3 regions of the Streptomyces pimonensis genome follow, and region 2 is predicted to be linked to each of the others. Evidence: riboswitches for the same ligand, from Rfam matches in the RefSeq annotation. Region 2 holds a riboswitch; each other region holds the start of a gene.

Region 1 (7,589 bases), on a different contig from region 2:
ACGCGTACCGCTCCGTCCATCCCGGCGCGCGGACGGCGGTGACCCGGCCCAGCGGGTCCAGGTCGAAGGTGCGGGTGCCCGACAGCCGGTCCGCGACCGAGGTGAGGTGGCCGTCGGCGCGGTAGGCGTAGGCACGGCCGGTGACGGTGCGGGCTCCGGCGGTGGTGTGCTGCGCGGTGAGCCGTCCGGCCTCGTCCCAGGCCGACGTCGTGGTGAGCGCGTCGGCGAAGACGCGGGCCAGCTCGCGGCCGGCGGCGTCGTGGGTGAAGTCGATCCGCCGGCCGCCCGTGGTCAGCCGCAGGGGGAGCCCGCCGGATCCGTAGGAGTAGGACGTGACGTGGCCGGTGGGCGTGGTCCGGCGGATACGCCGCCCCAGGTCGTCGTAGGAGTACACGAGCGGGCGGCCGTCCGACAGTTCCGTCTTGACCTGCCCGCGACGGTCGTACTGGTACCGCAGTTCGCCCTCCGGGCCGACCGCCTCCAGGAGGCGCCCGGCCGGGTCGTAGGCGTAGGTCGTCACCCGCCCGTCGACGACCTTGCGGAGCACCCGGCCGAGCCGGTCGCGCTCGAAGGAGACGGTCCCGCCGAGGGCGTCGGTCCGCTCGGCGAGCCGGCCCGCGGCGTCCGTGCGGTAGGTCAGGGTGCGTCCGTCGAAGTCGGTCTCGGACACGATGTTGCCGACCGCGTCGTACTCGTAGGTCCAGGCCAGACCCTGCGGGTTGGTGACCCGGGTGAGACGCAGGTCGTTGTCGTGCTCGAACGCGTAGCGGGCGCCGTCGGGCCGGGTGCCGGCGAGCGGGAGGTCGAAGTGGGTGTACTCGTAGCGGGACACGCCGCCGGCGGCGTCGGTGTGGGTCAGGCAGTTGCCCTCACCGTCATAGGTCCATGACTCGGTGGCGCCGCCCGGGGCGGTACGGCGGGCGAGCTGCCCGTCCGCGGTCCACTCCAGTCGGGTGACCCCGCCCGTCGGGCCGGTGACGCGGACCGGGCGGCCGAGCCCGTCCCGCTCGGTGCGGGTGGTGGCCCCGGACGGGTCGGTCACCTCCACCACCAGCCCCGCCGCGTCGCACACCACCCGGGTGGTGCCCCCGAGGGCGTCGGTGACCGAGGTGAGCCGGCCGGCGCCGTCGTAGGAGGTGCGGGTGGTACGGCCGGCCGGGTCAGTGACGGCGGTCCGGTTGCCGCGTTCGTCGTACGTGTACGCCGTGCGGGCGCCGTCCGGTCCCGTGACCTCCACCGGCAGCTCGAACGGACCGCGCTCGACGCGCAGTCCGGAGCCGTCCGGACGGACGGCCGAGACCAGCCGCCCCTCCTCGTCGTACGTGAAGCCGGTGGTGCAGCCGAGCGGGTCGGTGCGGGTGAGCAGGTTGCCGTGGGTGTCGTGGGTGAACCGGGTGGTGTGGCCGAGCGCGTCGGTCGTGGCGATCACCCGGCAGCGGTGGTCGACGAGGTGGCGGGTGGTGCGGCCGTCGGCGGTGGTGAGCGTGGTGGTGCGGTGGCCGGTTTCGGGGTCGGGTTCGGTGTAGGCGAGGGTGATCTGGACGTGGCCGGCCTCGCCGCCCTCGGCGACGACGCGGTCGCGGTCGTCGTAGACGTAGTCGTAGCGGCTTCCGTTGGAATCGATCCAGGCGGTGACGCGGCGGTGGTCGTCGTAGACGAAGGCGGTGGTGGCGCCGGAGGGCTTGGTGGCGGTGGCGAGGTCGCCGCCTTCGTAGCCGTAGGCCATCAGCGGCAGGTCGGTGCCGTCCTCGCCCGCGCCGGCCAGCAAGAGGGCGGTGATCCGGCCGTCGGCGCAGGTCAGCTTCACCTGGTGGCCGGCCGAGTGGACCAGGGCCAGCGGCAGGCCGTCGTCGGCGCGGTCGACGGTGACGGTGTGGCCGTTGCGGTCGGTGAGGGACGTCAGCCAGGCGGTTCCGTCGCCGCCGGGTTCGACGCCGGGCGGGGCGGTGAAGTGGCGGGTCAGGCCGGTGTCGGGGTCGGTGAGCGTGTAGTCGCCGTCCCCGTCGCGGGCCAGCAGGGTGCGGGCGGTGCCGGAGTCGGGGCGGGCGGGGGTGCCGGGGACCGGGTGCGGATAGGTGATCAGGAGGCCGTCGGCGCCGGCGTGGACGACGCCGACCGGGTCGATCTCCAGGCGCTCGTCGACGGTGGACGTCCAGGACGGCCCCAGGAAGCGGCCGGCCGTGCAGCCGGACTCGGTGCGCCGGGTGAACACCAGCGGCAGGATGCCGGGGATCTCCACATCCGTCTGGGGCAGGAACATCCGGCCCGAGGCGAGGTCGACGGGGTCGGTGCCGTCGGTGGTGCGGGTGCCGTCGGGGCGGTCGTGGGTGCCGCCGGGGGCGTCGTCGACCAGGTTGCGGAGACGGGCGGCGTCGGCGGCGTCCGCGGCGATGCGCACGCTCTTGACCGCGGCGCCGCCCCCGCCGGTGGCCGCGGTCAGCGCGAGGTCGGGGACGAGCCGGCCGAAGCCCTCGTAGGGGTCCTTCATGAAGTCGCCGACCATCTGCCTGCCGGTGCCCACCGGGTCGTTGGCGGCCAGCACCAGGCCGGAGGCCAGGTTGTTGAGGTTCGTGGCGTACTCGGCGGGGTGGGTGATGTTGTACGGGTCCAGCGGGTTGATCCCGCGCACGAAGTTCACCAGCCCCGCGCTGCCCTTGATGATCCCGCCGCGGACGTGGTCGCCCATGATCTGCCACTCCCGCAGGCCGTCACCCGCCTGCTGCGCGTACGACGGCTTCTCGGGGGCCAGGTCCCGCGCCGCGCGGACGGCGCTGCGGGCGGTCTCCGCGGCCGTGTTCCGCTGCTCGCGGGCGTCGGCGAGGATCTCCTGGGCCTCCTGCATCAGCTTCCTGCCCGGGTCCTGGAACGTGGCGGCGGGGCGGGGCGGCAGCGTGGACGGGTCGCGCTGCTCCGGGGGCTGGGCGTTGTAGCGCTCGACGGCCCTGTTGTAGCCGTCGACCTTCTCGCGGTGGGCGTCGGCGGCGTCCTCGGACGCCTCGACCCCGTCCTTCCACTTCTCGATCGCCGTCTGCGCCTGCCCCTGTGCCCAGGTCACGGTGGAGGCGAACGACTCCAGCGCGGCGGCCGCCTCCTCACAGGCGTCGGCGCCCCTGAACCACTTGGGCGGCTGGGTGCTCACCGCCGTGCGCAGCGCCTCGGCCGCCTTGCCCTCGAGCCGGGAGGAGTCCAGGCCCTTCAGCCCCTCGCCGGCGTCGTCGAACGCCTTCCGGAAGGCGCGGAGTTTCCCGGCGGTGGAGCGGATCTTCTCCGGACTGCCGTAGATGAGCTTGGTCTTGTCCTCGGTCTGCCCGAGGTCCAGCTCGTCGACCTCGGCGCCCATCCGGTTCGCGACCGAGCGCGACTGCTCGCGCACCCAGTCCGCGCCGGACTCCCAGCCGACGTCGTCCAGCCGGTCCGCGGTCCAGTTCCCCGCGCCCTCGACCCGGTCGCCGACCCACTCGACACCGTCCTCGACCGCGTCCTCGACCGAGTCCGGCGTGATGTCCTTGATGAAGTCGCCGATGCCCACGTTCAGTCACCCCCGCCGTCGCCCGGCCCGCCCTGTCCACCCTGCTGCTGCGCCTGCCGGGCGCGTTCCTCGGGCGAGGGACCGAACGTCTCGTCCAGCGCCCGGTCCCACTCCTGCTCGTCGACGCCCAGCGCCTCGTTGAGCATCTCCGACCGCCGGCCGCCCTGTCCCTCCGTGAGCAGCGTCCGGCCGGTGTCCTTCCAGGTCTGCTCCATCTCCTGGCCCGCCCGGTCCCACGACCCGGCACTCCAGTCCGGGTCCAGGGCGTCCGGCGTGAACACCTCGCCCCAGCCCTGTCGGGTGATCTCCTCCTCGGAGGCGTGCGGATTGCCACCCGCCACGGAGTTGACCCCCACCTTCAGCGCCCCCTCGACGTACTGGTCGTGCTCCCACTGCGTGCCGGCCGCCAGACCGAGCCGGTCCGCGAGCTCGCTGGCGTCGTGCACCAGGGCGCGCACGCCCCACTCCCAGCGCTCGCAGAAGTCCTCGAAATCGACCGACAGCCCGTGGTGCCCGGCCTCCATCCCCGTCATCGACAACTGGGAGAAGCCCTTGCCCATCACCGAGCCGGTCGCGCCGCCCAGGTCGCCCAGCCCGTCGATGGTGGCGCCCACACCCTGCGTGAACTTCGCCACCGACGCCTCGTCGAAGCTCAGGTCCAGCCCGTCACCGCCCACGACCACGCTCCTCCCCGGCCGTCCCGGCATCGACGGCGGCCCCGTCCGGAACGATCCCGGTGACCGGCGGGAAGAACATCGACCCGTCCTCGGTGGCGATGTCCACGGCGAGGCCGGCGGGCTCTCCCAGGCCCGGCACGATCTCGTCCACGATGCGCGCGCCCAGCAGCGCGGCGTACTCCACCGGCCGCTCCCCCGGCCCGTGAACAAGCGCGAACCGGGCCAGCGCCGTCTCGTCCGTGAAGGCGCACACCCACCGCACCCCGCCCGAACGCGCGCTCCACAGGCGCCCGTCGACGGACGGGACCAGCAGGACCGTCCTGCGCATCTCGCCGACCAGCGCCCGGGGGTCGCCGACCCCCGCCCGCCGCTCGGCGATCCGCTCGGCCAACGCCGTCCTGGGCTGCTCCACGACCCCTCCCTCGTTCCGGACGATGCCTGATGAGACCGTAGGCCATGACGCGCGGGGCCGGGGTGACGGTTCTCATGTCCCGTGAGGACGCGGCGCGGGCGCGGACGGACCTGTGGCCACGGTCTGTCGGCCGGCACGGCGGACCGTGGCGTGGCCGGTGTCCGCCGGCGCCTCCACCACTTGAACGCAAGCGCGTTCGACATCACGGTCCGTGCTTCCACGGTGCGGTCGTCCAGGGTTCGAGAGGCACACGAGGCGCATGCGGCAGTCAACCGCCCAGATCATCCGCAATCCGGTCCTGCCGGGTTCGCACCCTGATCCGTCCGCGCTGCGCGTGGGCGCCGACTGGCACCCCGTCGGACCGCCCCTCGACGCCACCGTCCTGTCCGACGAGCACGCCGAGGAGTTCGAGGACGGCCGGATCCGGGCCCTCGGCCTCACCGGCGCGTTCGCCGGCCTGTGGGCCTGGGACCTCACCGGGGGCGGTCTGCCCGCCGATTTCGACGAGGCGGCCTGGCGCGCGCTCCGTTGACGTCGTATGACGCGCCCCCGGGAAGACCCTTCGAGGGCGGAGCCGTGGTCCAGCGGGCTGTGCCGGCCTGCGGCGGCCGGTGGTTCAGGGGATGGCCGGGGCCGGGGAGGGACTGCCCGCCGTGGTCACCGGGGCGCGGTGCGACGGCTCCGTCGCCCTGCCCGAAGGCGGCCGTACCGGCCGGGCACGGGGCCTCGGCAGCCGCCCGCCGCAGGCCGGCGGACGCGTGCGCCCGGAGCCCGGGACGGGTGCTTCGGGCCGCACCCGCGGGGCTGTGGTAGCTTCCGAACGCCAGTCGAACCCGTGCACACGGCCTTCCGCGTGCACGGGTCAGGGAATCCGGTGGGAGCCCGGAACTGACGCGCAGCGGTGAGGGTGACGGGCGGGGCAGCAGCCACTGGACGACGGTCACAACCGGGTCCGGGAAGGCGTTCCGCCGGGGTGATCCCGAGTCCGAAGACCTGCTGGCGACCGATCGTCCGCACGGGCCCCGCGTATGGGTCCTGACGTTGAGGAAGCCGCCACCGTGCATCTGCCACGTCCCGCCCGCTGTTCCGTCCTGCTCCTGACCGGGGCGCTGTTGCTCACCGCGTGCGGTTCCGGCGCGGGGTCCGGCTCGTCCGGAAAGCCCGCCCCCGCCGGAGCGCGGGCCGTCACGCTCGACAACTGCGGGCAGGAGGTGACGGTCGGGGCCCCGCCGAAGCGGGCCGTGTCCCTGAACCAGGGCACCACCGAGATCCTGCTCTCCCTCGGCCTGGCCGACCGCATGGTGGGGACGGCCACCTGGACCGACCCGGTCATGAAGGGACTGGAGCGGGCCGCCGCGAAGGTGCCCCGGCTGGCCGACGACCAGCCGTCGTTCGAGCGGGTCCTGGACGTCGAACCGGACTTCGTGGCCTCCTCCTTCGCCTCCACCCTGGGCAAGGGCGGGGTGGCCCCCCGCGACAGGTTCGAGGAGCTCGGCGTGCCCACGTACCTCTCGCCCGCCGACTGCGAGGGCAAGGACAACAGCGGCGACGGCGACGGCTCGCGGACGAAGCCCCTGACCATGGACACCGTCCACCGCGAGGTGCGGGAACTGGCGCGGGTCTTCGGGGTGGAGGAACGGGGCGAGAGGCTGGTCGCCCGGCTGGGGAGCCGGGTGGCGGAGGCCGCGTCCGGGATCCGCGCGGGGGACACCACCGTGCTGTACTGGTTCGCGAACCAGGAGTCCCCCTACATGGCGGGCTGCTGCGGTGCGCCCGGCGTCATCACGAACGCGCTCGGCGCGAAGAACGTCTTCGACGACACCACGCAGGAATGGCCCCAGATCAACTGGGAGACCGTCGCCGACCGCGACCCCGACGTGCTCGTCATCGGCGACCTCACCCGCAGGTCGCAGACCGCCGAGTCGGCCGAGAAGAAGATCGCGTTCCTGGAGTCGAACCCGGCGACGAGGAACATGGAGGCGGTGAGGGAGAAGCGGTACGTGCTGCTCAGCGGGCAGGCCATGAACCCGACGATCCGCACCGTCGAGGGCGTGGAGAAGGTGGCCGCCGCGCTGCGCGAGTACGGGCTCGCCGGATGACCACCACGCCGCGGTCCTCCCCGGCCCGCCCGCCGCGGGGCGCCGCGGGTGCGCTGCGCGGCGTGGCCGGCCTGGGCGCCGGGCTGGCGGTGCTCGCCGCGTCCGTCGCCGTGGCCATCACCATCGGCCCGGCGGACATCGGTGTCGGCGACGCCTGGTCGGTGGTCGCCTCCCGTCTGGGGTGGGGCACGACGGAGCTGACCCCGATCCGGGAGGGCATCGTCTGGAACCTGCGGCTGCCGCGCACCCTGCTCGCGGCGGTGTGCGGTGCCGGGCTCGCCGTGTGCGGCGCGGTGATGCAGTCGTTGCTGCGCAACCCGCTCGCCGACCCCTTCGTCCTGGGCGTCTCCTCCGGGGCGTCGACCGGCGCCGTCGTCGTGATCGTCCTCGGCGCCGGCGGCGGTGTCCTGTCCGTCTCCGGCGGCGCGTTCGTGGGCGCGGTGGGCTCGTTCGCGCTGGTGCTGCTGCTCAGCCACACGCTCGGCGGGACGACGGACCGCGTGGTGCTGTCCGGAGTGGCCGCGATGCAGCTGTTCTCCGCCCTGACCTCGTTCGTGGTGACGACGACGGCCGACGCGGAGACCACCCGGGGCGTGCTGTTCTGGCTGCTCGGGTCGCTCGGCGGGGCCGGCTGGACCGAGGTGGGGCTGTGCCTGGCCGTCCTGGCGCTCGCCCTCGTGGTGTGCCTGGGGCACGCACGCACCCTGGACGCCTTCGCCTTCGGCCGGAACGCCGCGGCGACCCTCGGGGTCGCGGTCGCCCGGACCCGACTGGTGCTGCTGTGCGTGACCGCGCTGCTGACCGCCGCGCTGGTCAGCTCGGCCGGTGCGATCGGCTTCGTCGGCCTGGTCCTGCCGCACGCCGCCCGCGCC
Region 2 (7,589 bases):
TCCGGCGGAGTCTCCACCCCCTCTTACGGTCACCACGATGCCCGTTCCAGTTCATCTTCCGTTCATCCTGGTTACCTACATTCGACCAGCCAATGACCTCGAACGATTGCCTGGGTAAATGGAAAGCTTCTCGCTGATCCTCGCGATTGTGGTGGTAACCGCACTCGCGTTCGATTTCACGAACGGTTTCCACGACACCGCGAACGCGATGGCAACGACCATTTCGACCGGTGCTCTCAAGCCCAAGGTCGCGGTGGCCATGTCCGCCGTACTCAACCTCGTGGGCGCCTTCCTCTCGGTGGAGGTCGCCAACACGATCTCCAAAGGACTCGTCGACGAGTCCGGCATCCGTCCCGAGGTCATCTTCGCCGCGCTGGTGGGCGCGATCCTCTGGAACCTCCTGACCTGGCTGGTCGGTCTGCCGTCCAGTTCCTCGCACGCCCTCATGGGCGGTCTGATCGGCGCCGCCGTCGCCTCCGCCGGTCTCGGCGCGGTGCACGGCGACGTGCTGGTCACCAAGGTCCTGATCCCCGCGATCGCCGCCCCGCTGGTGGCCGGAGTCGCCGCGATGTTCGCGACCCGGCTGACCTACCGCCTGGGCAGGAAGGCCGACGGCAAGGCCTCCGAGAAGGGCTACCGCGCCGGCCAGATCGCCTCCGCCGGCCTGGTCTCCCTGGCCCACGGCACCAACGACGCCCAGAAGACGATGGGCATCATCACCCTCGCCCTGGTCGCGGGCGGCGCCGTCGCCCCCGACTCCGACCCCCCGATGTGGGTCATCCTCTCCGCGGGCATCGCCATCGCGCTCGGCACCTACCTCGGCGGCTGGCGCATCATCCGCACCATGGGCAAGGGCCTGACCGACCTCCAGCCGCAGCAGGGCTTCGCCGCCCAGACCAGCGCCGCGACGGTCATCCTGGCCTCCTCGCACCTCGGCTTCTCCCTCTCCACCACGCATTCCGTCTCCGGTTCCGTGATGGGCGCGGGCCTGGGCCGCAAGGGCGGCGTCGTCCGCTGGTCGACCGCCACCCGGATGTTCGTCGCCTGGGGTCTGACACTGCCGGCGGCGGCCCTGGTCGCGGCGCTCGCCGAGTGGGTCTGCGGCTTCGGCGACTGGGGCACCGCCCTCGTGGCCGTCTTCCTGATCGCCTCCAGTGCGGCGATCTGGAAGATCTCCCGGCGCGAGGTCGTCGACCACACCAACGTCAACGACCACGAGGCACCGGAGGCGGAGCCGTCCGGCGTGGTGACGCAGGCGATGGCCGCGGTGACCCCGCCCCCGGCGGGCACCCTGACCGACGACCTCTCGGCCACCATCCCGGCGCCGGCCCCCGCCGACCCGGCGGCCCCGCCGGCCACGACCACCGTCTGACCGCGACCCGGCAGACCCGGTACGAAGGAAGAAGAGCACCATGAAGATCGACTGGGCGGCCCTCGGCTCCGTCTTCGGCGTCAGCCTCGTGGTCACCGTGGTCCTGGTGGGCCTGTTCACTCTCGGCATCAACGGCCTCTCCCGCCGCGAGCGGGCCGCCGCCCAGGGCCAGCCGGCGGCCCTGGCGGTCACCGGCGCCTACGCCTGCTTCGCGGCGTGCGCGGCGGCGGTGGGGTACGGCATCTACCTGATCATGGCCTGATCACGGGCCGCACCGGTCCGGGCGGGCGGTGCGGGAGCCGAGGCTCCCGCACCGCCCGCCCGCGTGTACGCACCCCCTCCCGGGGTTCACCCACCGGAGTCCCCCTGTGGGCCTCAGCACACTTCAGCCTCGCAGGTCAACGGCAAGTTGACGGCCCTTCCAGGGCCGTGGTGGACTGCCTCAGCCACTACGGCGGCAGGAGAGGAAGCCGGTGCGATTCCGGCGCGGTCCCGCCACTGTCACCGGGGTGAACATCCCGGGAGCCAGGAACTCTCACCGCCGGTCTCGTCGAACCAGGGCGTGGACACCCTGAGTGAGGACATAACGCCATGCGCGGCTGCCTGCCGAGGTCGACCAGCGACACTCCGCCCCGTCCGGGGGCCGTCCCCTGCGGATCCGCGGTCGGCTGACCCCATGGGTACCGATCGCGTGTTCGCGTACGGTGCCGCCGCCGGCCTCCTCGGCGACCTGTTGCTCGGCGATCCCCGCCGGGGGCATCCGGTCGCCGCTTTCGGGCGGGCCGCGGCCGCCGTGGAACGGGTGCTGTGGCGGGACGACCGGGGCCGGGGCGCGATGCACACCGCCGTGTGCGTCGGCGGGACCGTGGCGCTGGGGAGCCTGGCCGCACGCCTCGTACGCTCCTCCCCCGCCGCCTCCGCCGCCCTGACCGGTGTCGCCACCTGGGCCGTCGTCGGCGGGACCTCGCTGGCCCGGGAGGCCCGCGCCATCGGACGGGCGCTGGAGGCCGGGGACGTCGAGGCGGCCCGGGCGCGGCTGCCGCACCTGTGCGGCCGGGACCCGCAGGCCCTGGACGCCGACGGGATCGCCCGCGCGGTGGTCGAGTCCGTCGCCGAGAACACCTCCGACGCCGTGGTGGGCGCGCTGGTGTGGGGCGCCGTCGCCGGGGTGCCGGGACTGCTCGGGTTCCGGGCCGTCAACACACTGGACGCGATGGTCGGCCACAAGTCCCCCCGTTACCGCCGCTACGGCTGGGCCTCCGCCCGCCTCGACGACGTCGCCGGGTGGCCCGGGGCGCGGCTGACCGCCGTGCTCGCCGCGCTCGCGGGACCGGACCCGCGCGGGTCCGTGCGGGCGTGGCGCGCGGACGCGGCGGAGCACCCGAGCCCCAACGCCGGACCCGTCGAGGCGTCCTTCGCGGGCGCGCTCGGCGTGCGGCTCGGCGGACCCCTCTCCTACGGCGGGCGGGTCGAGCACCGGCCCGTGCTCAACGGCGGCGGACGTGCCGTCGCCGTGTCCGACATCGACCGGGCGGTACGGCTCTCGCGGCGGGTCGGCTGGCTCGCGCTCGCGGCCGGCGCCGTCGCACGGAGCGCCATGAAGGGACGTACGTCGTGAGCGGCGGAGGGCTGCTGGTCGCCGGGACCACCTCGGACGCCGGCAAGAGCGTGGTGACCGCCGGGATCTGCCGGTGGCTGGTGCGGCAGGGCGTCAAGGTCGCGCCGTTCAAGGCGCAGAACATGTCGCTGAACTCGTTCGTGACGCGGGAGGGCGCCGAGATCGGGCGGGCGCAGGCCATGCAGGCCCAGGCCTGCCGGGTCGAGCCGACCGCGCTGATGAACCCGGTGCTGCTCAAGCCGGGCGGCGAGCGGTCCAGCCAGGTGGTGCTGCTGGGCAGGCCGGTCGGCGAGATGAGCGCGCGCGGCTACCACGGCGGGCGGCAGCAGCGGCTCCTCGGCACGGTGCTGGACTGCCTGGAGCAGTTGCGGGGCACGTATGAGGCGGTGATCTGTGAGGGGGCCGGCAGCCCGGCCGAGATCAACCTGCGGCGCACCGACATCGTGAACATGGGGATCGCCCGGAACGCCGGGCTGCCGGTCCTCGTGGTCGGCGACATCGACCGGGGCGGCGTCTTCGCGTCCTTCTTCGGCACCGTCGCACTGCTCTCCCCCGAGGACCAGGAGCTGGTCGCCGGGTTCCTGGTGAACAAGTTCCGGGGCGACGTGTCGCTGCTGGAACCGGGCCTCGACATGCTGCGCGGCCTGACCGGGCGGCGGACCTACGGCGTGCTGCCCTTCCGGCACGGGCTCGGCATCGACGAGGAGGACGGACTCAGGGTGTCGCTGCGCGGCGCCGTACGGGAGTCCGTGGTCGCCGCGCCGGTCGGTGAGGACGTGCTGCGGGTCGCCGTGTGCGCGGTGCCGCTGATGTCCAACTTCACCGACGTGGACGCGCTCGCCGCCGAGCCGGGTGTCGTGGTGCGGTTCGTGGACCGTCCCGAGGAGCTGGCCGACGCCGACCTCGTGGTGGTGCCGGGTACGCGCGGCACCGTGCGGGCGCTGGAGTGGCTGCGGGAGCGCGGGCTGGCGGACGCGCTGCGGCGGCGGGCGGCCGAGGGACGCCCGGTGCTCGGGATCTGCGGCGGGTTCCAGGTGCTCGGGGAGCGCATCGAGGACGACGTCGAGAGCCGGCGGGGCCGGGTCGCCGGGCTCGGCGTCCTGCCCGTACGGGTGCGGTTCGCCCACGAGAAGACGCTCACCCGCCCCGCCGGCCGGGCGCTCGGGGAGCCCGTCGAGGGGTACGAGATCCATCACGGGGTCGCCGACGTGCTGGGGGGAGACCCCTTCCTGGACGGCTGCCGGGTCGGACAGACCTGGGGCACGCACTGGCACGGCTCGCTGGAGTCGGACGGTTTCCGGCGGGCCTTCCTGCGCGAGGTGGCCGCCGCCGCGGGGCGCCGCTTCGTACCGTCCCCCGACACCTCGTTCGCCGCGCTGCGCGAGGAGCAGCTCGACCGGCTCGGCGACCTGATCGAACAGCACGCGGACACGGACGCGCTGTGGCGGCTCATCGAGTCCGGCGCGCCGCAAGGACTGCCCTTCATCCCACCGGGAGCACCCGCATGAGCACTGTGTTGTTGTTGTCGACCGCCGACACGGACCTGCTGGCGGCCCGTGCCTCCGGCGCCCCCTACCGGATCGGCAACCCGACCCGCGTGGACGTGGCGGCCGAGCTGCCCGCGCTGCTGGACGGGGCGGACCTCGCCGTCGTACGGCTGCTGGGCGGCAAGCGCGCCTGGGAGGACGGGCTCGCGGCGCTGAAGGCGTCCGGGATCCCCGCGGTGCTGCTCGGCGGGGAGACGGTGCCGGACGCGGAGCTCATGGCCGAGTCGACGGTGCCGGCCGGTGTGGTGGCGGAGGCGCTGCGGTACCTCGTCGAGGGCGGCCCGGACAACCTCACCGAACTGGCCCGTTTCCTGTCGGACACCGTGCTGCTGACCGGCGAGGGCTTCGAGGAGCCGCGGAAGATGCCGGAGTACGGCGTCCACGGCGAGCGTGCCCTGGAGCGGGGCCGCCCGACGGTCGGCGTGCTGTTCTACCGCGCCCACGAACTGAGCGGCAACACCGCCTTCGTGGACACGCTGTGCGACGCGATCGAGGCGCGGGGCGCCAACGCCCTCCCCGTGTACTGCGGTTCGCTGCGCGGCGCCGACCCGGAACTCTACGGGCTGCTGGCCGAGGCCGACGCCCTGGTCGCCACCGTGCTGGCGGCCGGCGGCACGCACGCCTCGCAGGCGTCGGCGGGCGGTGACGAGGAGGCCTGGGACATCGGGGCGCTCGCCGACCTGGACGTGCCGGTGCTGCAAGGGCTCTGCCTCACCTCCTCGCGCGCCGCGTGGGAGGAGTCCGACGCCGCCCTGTCCCCCATGGACGCGGCGATGCAGGTCGCCATCCCCGAGTTCGACGGCCGGCTGATCACCGTCCCGTTCTCCTTCAAGGAGCAGGGCCCCGACGACGTCCCGGTGTACGTCGCCGATCCGGAGCGGGCCGCGCGGGTGGCCGGGATCGCCGTACGGCACGCCCGGCTGGGGCACAAGCCGAACGCCGGGAAGAAGCTCGCGCTCGTCTTCACCGCGTACCCGACCAAGCACTCCCGCGTCGGCAACGCGGTCGGCCTGGACACGCCCGCGTCGGCGGTCCGGGTGCTGGACGCGCTGCGGGAGGCGGGGTACGCGGTCGACGGCTACCCCTCCGGCGGTGACGAGCTGATCCACCGGCTCATCGAGGCCGGCGGACACGACGTCGAGTGGCTGACCGAGGAGCAGCTGGCCGCCGCGCCCGCGCGGGTGCCGCTGGCGGACTACCGGGCATGGTTCGAGCAGCTGGACCCGGAGCTGCGGGACGGGATGCGTCAGGCATGGGGCGAGCCGCCGGGGTCGCTGTACGTCGACGGGGACGACATCGTGCTGGCGTGCCTGCGGTTCGGGAACGTCGTGGTGATGATCCAGCCGCCGCGCGGCTTCGGGGAGAACCCGATCGCGATCTACCACGACCCCGACATGCCGCCCTCGCACCACTACATGGCGGCCTACCGCTGGCTGGAGAACAGCTTCGGCGCCGACGCGATCGTGCACATGGGCAAGCACGGCACGATGGAGTGGCTGCCGGGCAAGGGGCTGGGGCTGGGCGCCGGGTGCGCGCCGGACGCGGTGCTCGGCGACCTGCCGCTGATCTACCCGTTCATCGTCAACGACCCCGGCGAGGGCACCCAGGCCAAGCGGCGCGGGCACGCGACGGTGGTCGACCACCTGGTGCCGCCGATGGCGCGGGCCGACACGTACGGCGATCTGGCCAAGCTGGAGCAGCTGCTCGACGAGTACGCGCTGGTCTCCGACCTGGACCCGGCGAAGGCGCCGGCGGTGCGCGCGCAGATCTGGACGCTGGTGAAGGCCGCCGAGCTCCACCACGACCTGCACGTGGACGACCAGCCGGACGACGACGCCTTCGACGAGTTCGTCATGCACATCGACGGCTATCTGTGCGAGATCAAGGACGTGCAGATCAGGGACGGCCTGCACGTTCTCGGCGGCGGCCCGGTCGGCGAGCCGCGCGTGAACCTCGTGCTGGCGGTGCTCCGCGCCTCGCAGGTGTGGGGCGGGCGGGCGAACGCGCTGCCGGGTCTGCGGGCCGCGCTGGCCGCGCACTTCGGGCTGGTGGAGAAGGAACTGCTGGCCGAGCCGGGCGCACCGGTGAAGGCGCCGGTGGAACTGACGGATCTGGTGGACGGTCCGGCGCGCAGCGGCGCGGACGTGATCGACCTGCTGGAGCAGCTGTGCCGGCGGTTCGCGGAGGGGATGGAGGAGCGCGGCTGGGCGGCCGGCTCGGTCCCCCCGCTGGTGCGGGAGGTGCTGGGCACGGAGCTCCCCGACGCCGTGGCCGTGCTGCGGTTCGCCTGTGAGGAGGTCGTGCCCCGGCTGGCCCGGACGACGGACGAGATCGGGCACATCCTGCGGGCGCTGGACGGCGGTTACGTCCCGGCGGGACCGTCGGGATCGCCCACCCGCGGGCTGGTCAACGTGCTGCCGACCGGGCGGAACTTCTACTCCGTCGACCCCAAGGCGATCCCCTCGCGGCTGAGCTGGGAGGTCGGGCAGTCCCTCGCGGACTCGCTGGTGCAGCGGTACCTGCAGGACACGGGCGCGTACCCGAAGTCCGTCGGCCTGACGGTGTGGGGCACCTCCGCGATGCGCACCCAGGGCGACGACATCGCCGAGATCCTGGCGCTGCTGGGGTGCCGTCCGGTGTGGGACGACGCGTCGCGGCGGGTGACCGGGTTCGAGGTGGTCGGCCTCGAGGAGCTGGGCCGGCCGCGCATCGACGTGACGGTCCGCATCTCCGGGTTCTTCCGGGACGCGTTCCCGCACGTGGTGGGGCTGATCGACGACGCGGTGCGGGCGGTGGCGGAGCTGGACGAGCCCGCCGAGTCCAACTACGTACGGGCGCACGCCGACGAGGACACCGCCGGGCACGGCGACCGGCGGCGGGCCACCGCGCGCATCTTCGGCTCGAAACCGGGGGCCTACGGGGCCGGTCTGCTGCCGCTGATCGACGCGCGGAACTGGCGCTCGGACGCGGACCTCGCCGAGGTGTACGCGGTCTGGGGCGGCTACGCCTACGGTCGCGGGCTCGACGGGCGGGCGGCGCGCGGGGACATGGA
Region 3 (7,589 bases), on a different contig from region 2:
GAGCACGGGCGGGCCGTCCTCGTACGCGAACGACGCGCCCCGCAGGGCCACCAGGACGGTCCCGCTCACGACAACGGCCTTTCCAGTAGGAGGGCGAGGGCGGCCAGCGCCGCCAGCAGCGCCACGCTCAGCGCCGTGAACCGGACGGAGACGCGGACTTCGGGCACCAGCACGCGCAGGGTGCCGTCGTAGCCGCGCCCGGCGAGCCCGGCCTGCAGCCGCGCCGCCCGGTCGAAGGACCGGACGAACGCGGTCGCGCCGAGCCCGCCCAGCGAACGCCACGCCGCCGCCCGGGTGGTGTGCCCGAGCCGGGCCGCCTGCGCCTCCCGGACGCGGCGCACCGAGTCCAGCAGCAGGAAGCTCATCCGGTACGTCACCAGCGCCACGTCCACGAGCGGGGCCGGTACCCCGGCCCGCACCAGGCGCGGCAGCAGGTCGGACATCGGTGTGGTGAAGGCGAACAGCAGGACGCCCAGCGAGGCCGCCGACGTGCGCAGCAGCACCTCCCCGGCGCGTGGCGGCCCGTCCTCGGCCCAGGACACGAACCCGCCCGGCCCGCCCACCCGCACCAGCAGCGTCAGCGCTCCGGTGACGCAGAAACCCAGCGGCACCCGGTACGCCCGCCACAGCCGCCGGCCCGGCACCCCGGCCGGGCCGAGCAGCACCGCGAGCGCCGTCACCAGTACCAGGGCGGCGCCCGGCCACGGCGGCAGCGAGATCGCCAGCACGGTGAGGCCCAGTCCCAGCACCGCCTTGTCCACGGGATGACGGCGGCGCCAGCGGCTGCTGTGCGCCGCCGCGTCGATCGGCAGCACGTGGTGTCAGTCCCGCCGCCGGGGCGCGGCCCCGCCGCCCGGACCGGGGCCGGCCCCGGTCCGGAATCCGTCACCGGCCGCGGGGCCGTCGCCGTCCTGTGCGGTGGCCGGTCCGCCGACGGCGTCCCGTCCCGTCGCGCCGCCCGGCCGGCTGTCGGCAGTGGCGGCGTCCGCACCGGCACCCGGTCCCGGGCCGGTCTCCGCCGCGGCGAGCGCCCGCGCCTCCCCCTGCCGCCGCCCGCGCCGCACCCCGAAGCAGTACCCGAGGACGCCCGCGCCGAGCGCGGCCTGGAGGGCGAACAGTGCCGACTCGATCTCGCCGGACGGCGGTTCGTACAGCGGCGAGAACCAGGGCTCGTAGTCCGGGTCGATCTCGGTGATCGCGGTCTCCGCCTCGGCGTCCGCGCCCGCGAACGGCTCCTCCTTGTGGTCGCCGAGCCCGAACACCAGCGGGATCACGGCGAGCGCGGCCACGAGCACCAGCAGCAGCGTGTTGATCCTGGCGTTGCGGCTCATCGGGCCGCCTCCGCCGAGTCCGCCGCCTCCGCCGGGTTCGCGGTCCCCCGTCCGGCCACCGAGGCGACCAGCACCCCGAGCCGCGTCAGCTCCGCCTTGCCCGACTGCACCAGCATGCGCATCACCAGCACGGTCAGCAGCCCCTCGCTCACCGCGAGCGGGATCTGCGTCACGGCGAAGACGGAGCCGAACTTGCCCAGCGCTCCCAGGAACCCGCTGCCGGGGTCGGGGAAGGCGAGCGCCAGCTGCACGCTCGTCACGCAGTACGTCGACAGGTCGGCGACGAACGCGCCGAAGAACACCGCCACCATCAGCGGCACGTCGCAGCGGCGCAGCAGCCGGTAGACCCCGTACCCGGCCCAGGGGCCGACGACCGCCATCGAGAAGACGTTGGCGCCCAGGGTGGTCAGCCCGCCGTGGGCGAGCAGCAGCGCCTGGAACAGCAGGGTGATGGTGCCCAGCACCGCCATCACCGGCGGCCGGAACAGGATTGCGCCCAGACCCGTGCCGGTGGGGTGGGAGCAACTCCCGGTGACCGACGGCAGTTTCAGCGCGGACAGCACGAACGTGAACGCTCCCGACGCGCCCAGCAGCAGTGTGCTCTCGGGATGTTCCCTGACGTCACGGACGAGCGACCGGGCTCCGTGGACGAGGAACGGCGCCGACGCGACGCCCCAGGCGGCCGCGTGCGCCGGAGGCAGGAAACCCTCGGCGATGTGCATGGCTCAGCAGACCCTCTCCAGCACCTCGTGGATGGTTGACGCGCCTTGGCCGGTCTCCTGGCTGACGGGTACCACCGTCCGTGCCCCGCCTTCCCGGGCCCCGAGGGACCCAGTGGCCGTCCGTGAGGACTGGAGCCGGACTTCCCGATCACAGTGGCGAGGGCCGCACCGGTATCGCACCGATTTCCCGTCACCAAGGCGTGGTGACAGTAGTGCCCGTTCCGGTCCGGTGACAAGCGGCCGTCGGGGGCGCGCGGACGGCGCCCGGCGGCTCGCGACCGGGCGCACACCTGCGTGCCCGACAGGAGCGGAGCTTCCCGCAAAGGCGGGGAGTGAGGGGCCGCCGTTCTGGGCAGCACCTTGCTGCAATTAATATGCAACAACGGTTTCCGGGCAACATGGAGTGAGGTTCGATGACGACCCGACGAATACGGGGGGCCGCCGCCGCGGTCGCGATGGCCGGTGCGGTCGCCGCCTGCTCGGCGCCGGGCGACGGCGGCGCGGGCGGCGGGGCGTCCGCCGACTCCGTCGTGATCGGGGTCCCGTCCGAACCGGACACCCTCAGCCCCCTGCTCGGCTACGGCAAGGACGGCAACTCCAAGATCTTCGACGGGCTCCTCGCCCGCGGCGCGGACATGGAGCTGAAGCCCGCGCTGGCGAAGGCCCTCCCCGAGGTCACCGACGGCGGCCGTACCTATACGTACACCCTGCGCGACGGCGTGAAGTTCAGCGACGGCGAGCCGCTGACCGCCGACGACGTGGTCTTCACGTACGAGACCGTGCTGGACGACAGGACCAACAACACCGCCAGGAGCGAACTGGACGCGATCAAAGAGGTCGAGGCGGACGGCGACGACAAGGTCGTCTTCACCCTCGACTACCCCTACGCGGCCTTCGCCGCCCGCACGGTGCTGCCCGTCGTCCCCGAGCACGTCGCGGGCGGGCAGGACCCCAACACCGGCTCCTTCAACACGAAGCCGGTCGGCACCGGACCGTACGTCCTCACCGACTGGAGCAAGGGCGAGAAGCTCACCTTCAAGGCCAATCCGCACTACTGGGGCGGCGCCCCGGAGGTGGAGAAGCTCACCATGGCGATCATCGCCGACGACGACGTCCGCGCCACCCGGCTGCGCTCGGGCGACCTCGACGGCGCGACCCTCCCGCCCAACCTCGCCGCCACCTTCAAGAGCGACGACGGCAAGAAGACGTACCGGGCGACGTCGTACGACTTCCGCGCCGTCACCCTCCCCACCGGCAACCCGGTCGCCGGCGACACCGCGATCCGCCGCGCCCTGGACCTCGCCGTGGACCGCGAGGCCATGGTCGACAAGATCCTCGACGGCGCCGGCCGCCCCGCCTACGGCCCGCTGCCCGTCGACGACCCCTGGTACGCCAAGGGCATCGACCGCCCCCAGGACCTCGACGAGGCCGGGAGCATCCTCGACGAGGCCGGCTGGAGGACCGGTGAGGACGGCATCCGCGCCAAGGACGGCCGCCCCGCCCGCTTCACCCTCTACTACCCCTCCGGCGACAAGGTCCGCCAGGACCACGCCCTCGCCTACGCCTCCGACGCCAAGAAGGCCGGCATCGACGTCCAGGTGGAGAGCGCCACCTGGGAGGTCATCGAACCCCGGATGAAGCACGACGCCGTCCTCGCCGGCTTCGGCAGCACCGGCGATCCCGACTTCGGCCTCTACACGCTCCTGCACTCCTCGCTCGCCGGCGACGGCTTCAACAACATGGCCCTCTACGACAACCCGGCCGTCGACGAGGCCCTCGACACCGGCCGCCGCGGCCAGGACCCCGAGGACCGCAAGGACGCCTACGACACCCTCCAGCGCGAACTGGTGAAGGACCCCGGCTACACCTTCCTCACCCACATCGACCACATGTACGTCCTCGCCGACCGCTGGAAGGACCTGACCACCCAGGTCGAACCGCACGAGCACGGCTTCGCCAGCGGCCCCTGGTGGAACGTCGAGGACTGGCAGCCCAAGGCATGACGACCCTCCCCTGGGGAGAGATGACCCGGCTCACGGCACGGCGGGCCCTGTCCGCCGTGCCCGTGCTGCTCGTCGTCACCTTCGGCGTGTTCGCCGTCGCCGCCGCCTCCCCCTTCGACCCCGTCAAGGCGTACGCCGGCACCGCCGCGCTCGGCGCCGACCAGGAGACTTTGGACCGGCTGCGGGAGAACCTCGGCGTGGACCGGCCCTTCACCGTCCGCTGGTGGGACTGGCTGACCTCCGCGCTCGGCGGTGACCTCGGGCAGTCCAGCGTCATGCGCCAGCCCGTGGCCGAGGTGATCGGCGAACGCATGGTCTGGTCGGCCCTGCTGTGCGCCGTCGCGTTCGCCCTCGCCGTCCTGCTCGGCACCGTGCTCGGCGTCCTCGCCGCCCGCCGCCCCGGCTCGCTCCTCGACCGTACGGTCACCTCCCTCGCGTACGCCCTGGAGGCCGCCCCGGTCTTCTGGACCGCCCTGCTCGCCGTCTGGCTGTTCGCCCTCGAGCTGGGCGTCCTGCCGGCCGGCGGTCTCACCGACACGGGCAGCGACCGGGTCACCTTCGGCCAGGTCGCCGGCCACCTGGTCCTGCCCGCCGGCGTCCTCGCCGTCTCCCAGCTGCCCTGGTTCACGCTCTACGTCCGTCAGGGCGTCGGCGACGCCCTCGCGGAGGACCCCGTACGCGGCGCCAGGGCCCGCGGCCTGAGCGAACGCACCGTCCTGCTCGGCCACGCCCTGCGCTCCGGACTGCTGCCCGTGCTCACCCTGATCGGCTCCCGCGTCCCCGAACTCATCACCGGCGCCCTGTTGGTGGAGACCGTGTTCAGCTGGCCGGGCATCGCCGCGGCCACCGTGGAGGCGGCCACCTCCGTCGACTTCCCGCTGCTGGCCGCGCTGACCACCCTCGCCACCGCCGCCGTCCTCGCCGGAAACCTCCTCGCCGACCTGCTCTACGGACTGATCGACCCGAGGGTGAAGCTGAATGAGATGTGACCACCATGGCTGACACCACCGCCGTGACGAGGACGAGGACGGGGACGGGGACGGGGACGGCGTGGCGCGCGCACGGCGCCGCCCGCCGCTCCACCCACACCCTCCGCCTGCGGGTCTCCGCGACCCTGGTCGCCGTGACGGTCCTCGCGGTGCTCCTCGTACCGCCGCTGGTCCGGCTCGACCAGCAGGCCGTCGACCTCGCCGCCAAACTCCTGCCGCCGTCCTGGGCCCATCCCTTCGGCACCGACGACGTGGGTCGCGACCTGCTGCTGCGCTGCGTCTACGGGCTCAGGGTGTCGTTGTTGGTGGGCGTGGTGGCCGCGCTCGCCGCCACCGTGATCGGCACCGCCGTCGGCGCCACCGCCGGCGCGCTCGGCGGCCGGGTCGACCGCGTGGTCATGCGCCTGGTCGACACCTTCTCCTCCGTACCGCACCTGCTGCTCGGCGTCTTCATCGTCGCCATGTTCCGGCCGGGCGTCTGGCCGGTGGTGATCTCCGTCGGCCTCACCCACTGGCTGTCCACCGCCCGCATCGTGCGCGCCGAGGTCCTCTCGATGCGCTCCCGCCCGTACATCGACGCGGCCGTCTCCGGCGGTGCCTCCCGGTGGCGGGTCGTCGTACGGCACCTGCTGCCCGGAGTGCTGCCCCAGGCCGGCCTCGCCGCCGTCCTGATGGTGCCGCACGCCATGTGGCACGAGTCGGCCCTGTCCTTCCTCGGCCTCGGCCTGCCCGCCCACACCGCCAGCCTCGGCACCCTCATCCAGGACGCCCGTGGCTCCCTGCTCGCCGGGCAGTGGTGGCCGACCCTCTTTCCCGGCCTGTTCCTGATCGTCCCCACCCTCGCCGTCGCCGGCCTCGCCGGTGTCTGGCGGGAGCGGATCAACCCCCGCCGCCGATCGGAGCTGGCCCTGTGACCGAGCGATCCCCCGTACTGTCGGTGCGCGGCCTGTCCGTACGCTTCCTGCTGCCGGGCGGCCGCCGGGTCGCCGCCGTCACCGACGCCCGCTTCGACGTGGCGCCCGGTGAATGCCTCGCCCTGATCGGTGAGAGCGGCTGCGGCAAGTCCGTCCTCGCCTCCGCCCTGCTCGGTCTGCTCCCCGCCAACGCGCGGACAGCGGGCCACGCCCACCTCGGCGACCTGGACCTGCTGACCGCCGACGAACGCACCCTCGCCCGCGCCGTGCGGGGCCGTCGCATCGGCCTCATCCCGCAGAGCCCCGCCGCCCACCTCACCCCGGTGCGCACCATCCGCTCCCAGACGGAGGAGACGGTCGCCCAGCTCACCGGCGTCCGGGGCCGTACGGCCCTGCGCGCAGCGGCCGAGCGGGCCGCCGAGCGGGCCGGGTTCCCGCCGGACCACCTCGACCGCCACCCCCACGAACTCTCCGGCGGCCTGGCCCAGCGCGCCGCCACCGCCCTCGCCCTGATCGGCGACGCGCCCCTGCTGCTCGCCGACGAACCCACCACAGGCCTGGACCGTGACCTGGTGGACCGCACCGCCGACGAACTGCGCCGCCACGTCGACGCCGACGGCGACCGGGCCCTGCTGATGATCACCCACGACCTTGCGGCGGCGGAACGCGTCGCCGACCGGGTGGCGGTCATGTACGCGGGCCGCATCGTCGAACTCACCGACGCGAAAGCCTTCTTCGGCGCCCCCGGCCCACGGCACCCCTACAGCCGGGGCCTCCTGGACGCCCTCCCCGACCGGGCCTTCACCCCCATTCCCGGCATGCCCCCCGAACTCGGCGACCTCCCCGACGGCTGCGCCTTCGCCGCCCGCTGCGACCGGGCCACCGACGCCTGCACGGTCCTCCCGCCCTTCACCGGGTCGATCGCCTGCCACCACCCGGCCCCGGCATCCGCCCCGGAGGACATCCGTGCTTGAACTGCGCGCCATCACCGCCGGTTACGACCGTCGCGCCCCCGTCGTCCGGGACGCGACCCTCACCGTCGCTCCGGGCGAGTCCGTCGGCCTGCTCGGTCCCAGCGGCTGCGGCAAGTCCACCCTGGCGCGGGTCGCCGCCCTCCTGCACCGTCCGGACTCCGGGGAAGTCGTCCTCGACGGCACCCCCGTACGCCACTGGCGCCACCGTGCCCCGCGCGAGCTGCGCACCGCTGTCGGCGTCGTCTTCCAGCAGCCCCGCCTCTCCGCCGACCCCCGCCTGCGCCTCACCGACCTGATCGCGGAACCCCTGCGCGCCACGGGCCGCCGTTCGTCCGTCCCCGACCGGGTGGCCGAACTCGCCGGAACCGTCGGCCTGACCTCCGACCTGCTCACCCGCCGCCCCCACGAGGTCAGCGACGGTCAGCTCCAACGCGCGTGCGTGGCCCGTGCGCTGGTGCTCCGCCCCCGCTGGCTGATCTGCGACGAGATGACCGCGATGCTGGACGCGTCGACCACGGCCGCGCTGGTCGGGGTCGTCGAGGACTACCGCGCCTCGACGGGGGCGGGCCTGCTGGCCGTGGGCCACGACCGGACCCTCCTGAACCGCTGGTGCGACCGCACGGCCGACTGGGAGGAGGTGGTGACGCCACCCGCGA

The links. Region 2 has a riboswitch for cobalamin ahead of KYY02_RS18730 (cobalamin biosynthesis protein). Riboswitches for the same ligand answer to the same signal wherever they lie in the genome.
Region 1: another riboswitch for cobalamin. It lies ahead of KYY02_RS30530 (ABC transporter substrate-binding protein); the one in region 2 lies ahead of KYY02_RS18730 (cobalamin biosynthesis protein).
Region 3: another riboswitch for cobalamin. It lies ahead of KYY02_RS22070 (energy-coupling factor ABC transporter permease); the one in region 2 lies ahead of KYY02_RS18730 (cobalamin biosynthesis protein).

Annotation. Positions count from the first base shown of each region.
Region 1 is NZ_JAHWZY010000049.1:33,254-40,842, forward strand. It holds gene KYY02_RS30510 (putative T7SS-secreted protein) at 1-3,529, opposite strand, end outside; gene KYY02_RS30515 (hypothetical protein) at 3,532-4,206, opposite strand; gene KYY02_RS30520 (hypothetical protein) at 4,196-4,618, opposite strand; gene KYY02_RS30525 (beta-xylosidase family glycoside hydrolase) at 4,878-5,150, shown strand; cobalamin riboswitch at 5,483-5,613, shown strand; gene KYY02_RS30530 (ABC transporter substrate-binding protein) at 5,677-6,717, shown strand; gene KYY02_RS30535 (FecCD family ABC transporter permease) at 6,714-7,589, shown strand, end outside.
Region 2 is NZ_JAHWZY010000017.1:89,045-96,633, reverse strand. It holds gene KYY02_RS18740 (inorganic phosphate transporter) at 119-1,372, shown strand; gene KYY02_RS18735 (hypothetical protein) at 1,413-1,634, shown strand; cobalamin riboswitch at 1,789-1,926, shown strand; gene KYY02_RS18730 (cobalamin biosynthesis protein) at 2,049-2,990, shown strand; gene KYY02_RS18725 (cobyric acid synthase) at 2,987-4,498, shown strand; gene cobN (cobaltochelatase subunit CobN) at 4,495-7,589, shown strand, end outside.
Region 3 is NZ_JAHWZY010000023.1:10,137-17,725, forward strand. It holds gene KYY02_RS22055 (energy-coupling factor ABC transporter ATP-binding protein) at 1-69, opposite strand, end outside; gene cbiQ (cobalt ECF transporter T component CbiQ) at 66-815, opposite strand; gene KYY02_RS22065 (energy-coupling factor ABC transporter substrate-binding protein) at 822-1,331, opposite strand; gene KYY02_RS22070 (energy-coupling factor ABC transporter permease) at 1,328-2,053, opposite strand; cobalamin riboswitch at 2,084-2,266, opposite strand; gene KYY02_RS22075 (ABC transporter substrate-binding protein) at 2,467-4,056, shown strand; gene KYY02_RS22080 (ABC transporter permease) at 4,077-5,045, shown strand; gene KYY02_RS22085 (ABC transporter permease) at 5,051-5,959, shown strand; gene KYY02_RS22090 (ABC transporter ATP-binding protein) at 5,956-6,933, shown strand; gene KYY02_RS22095 (ABC transporter ATP-binding protein) at 6,926-7,589, shown strand, end outside.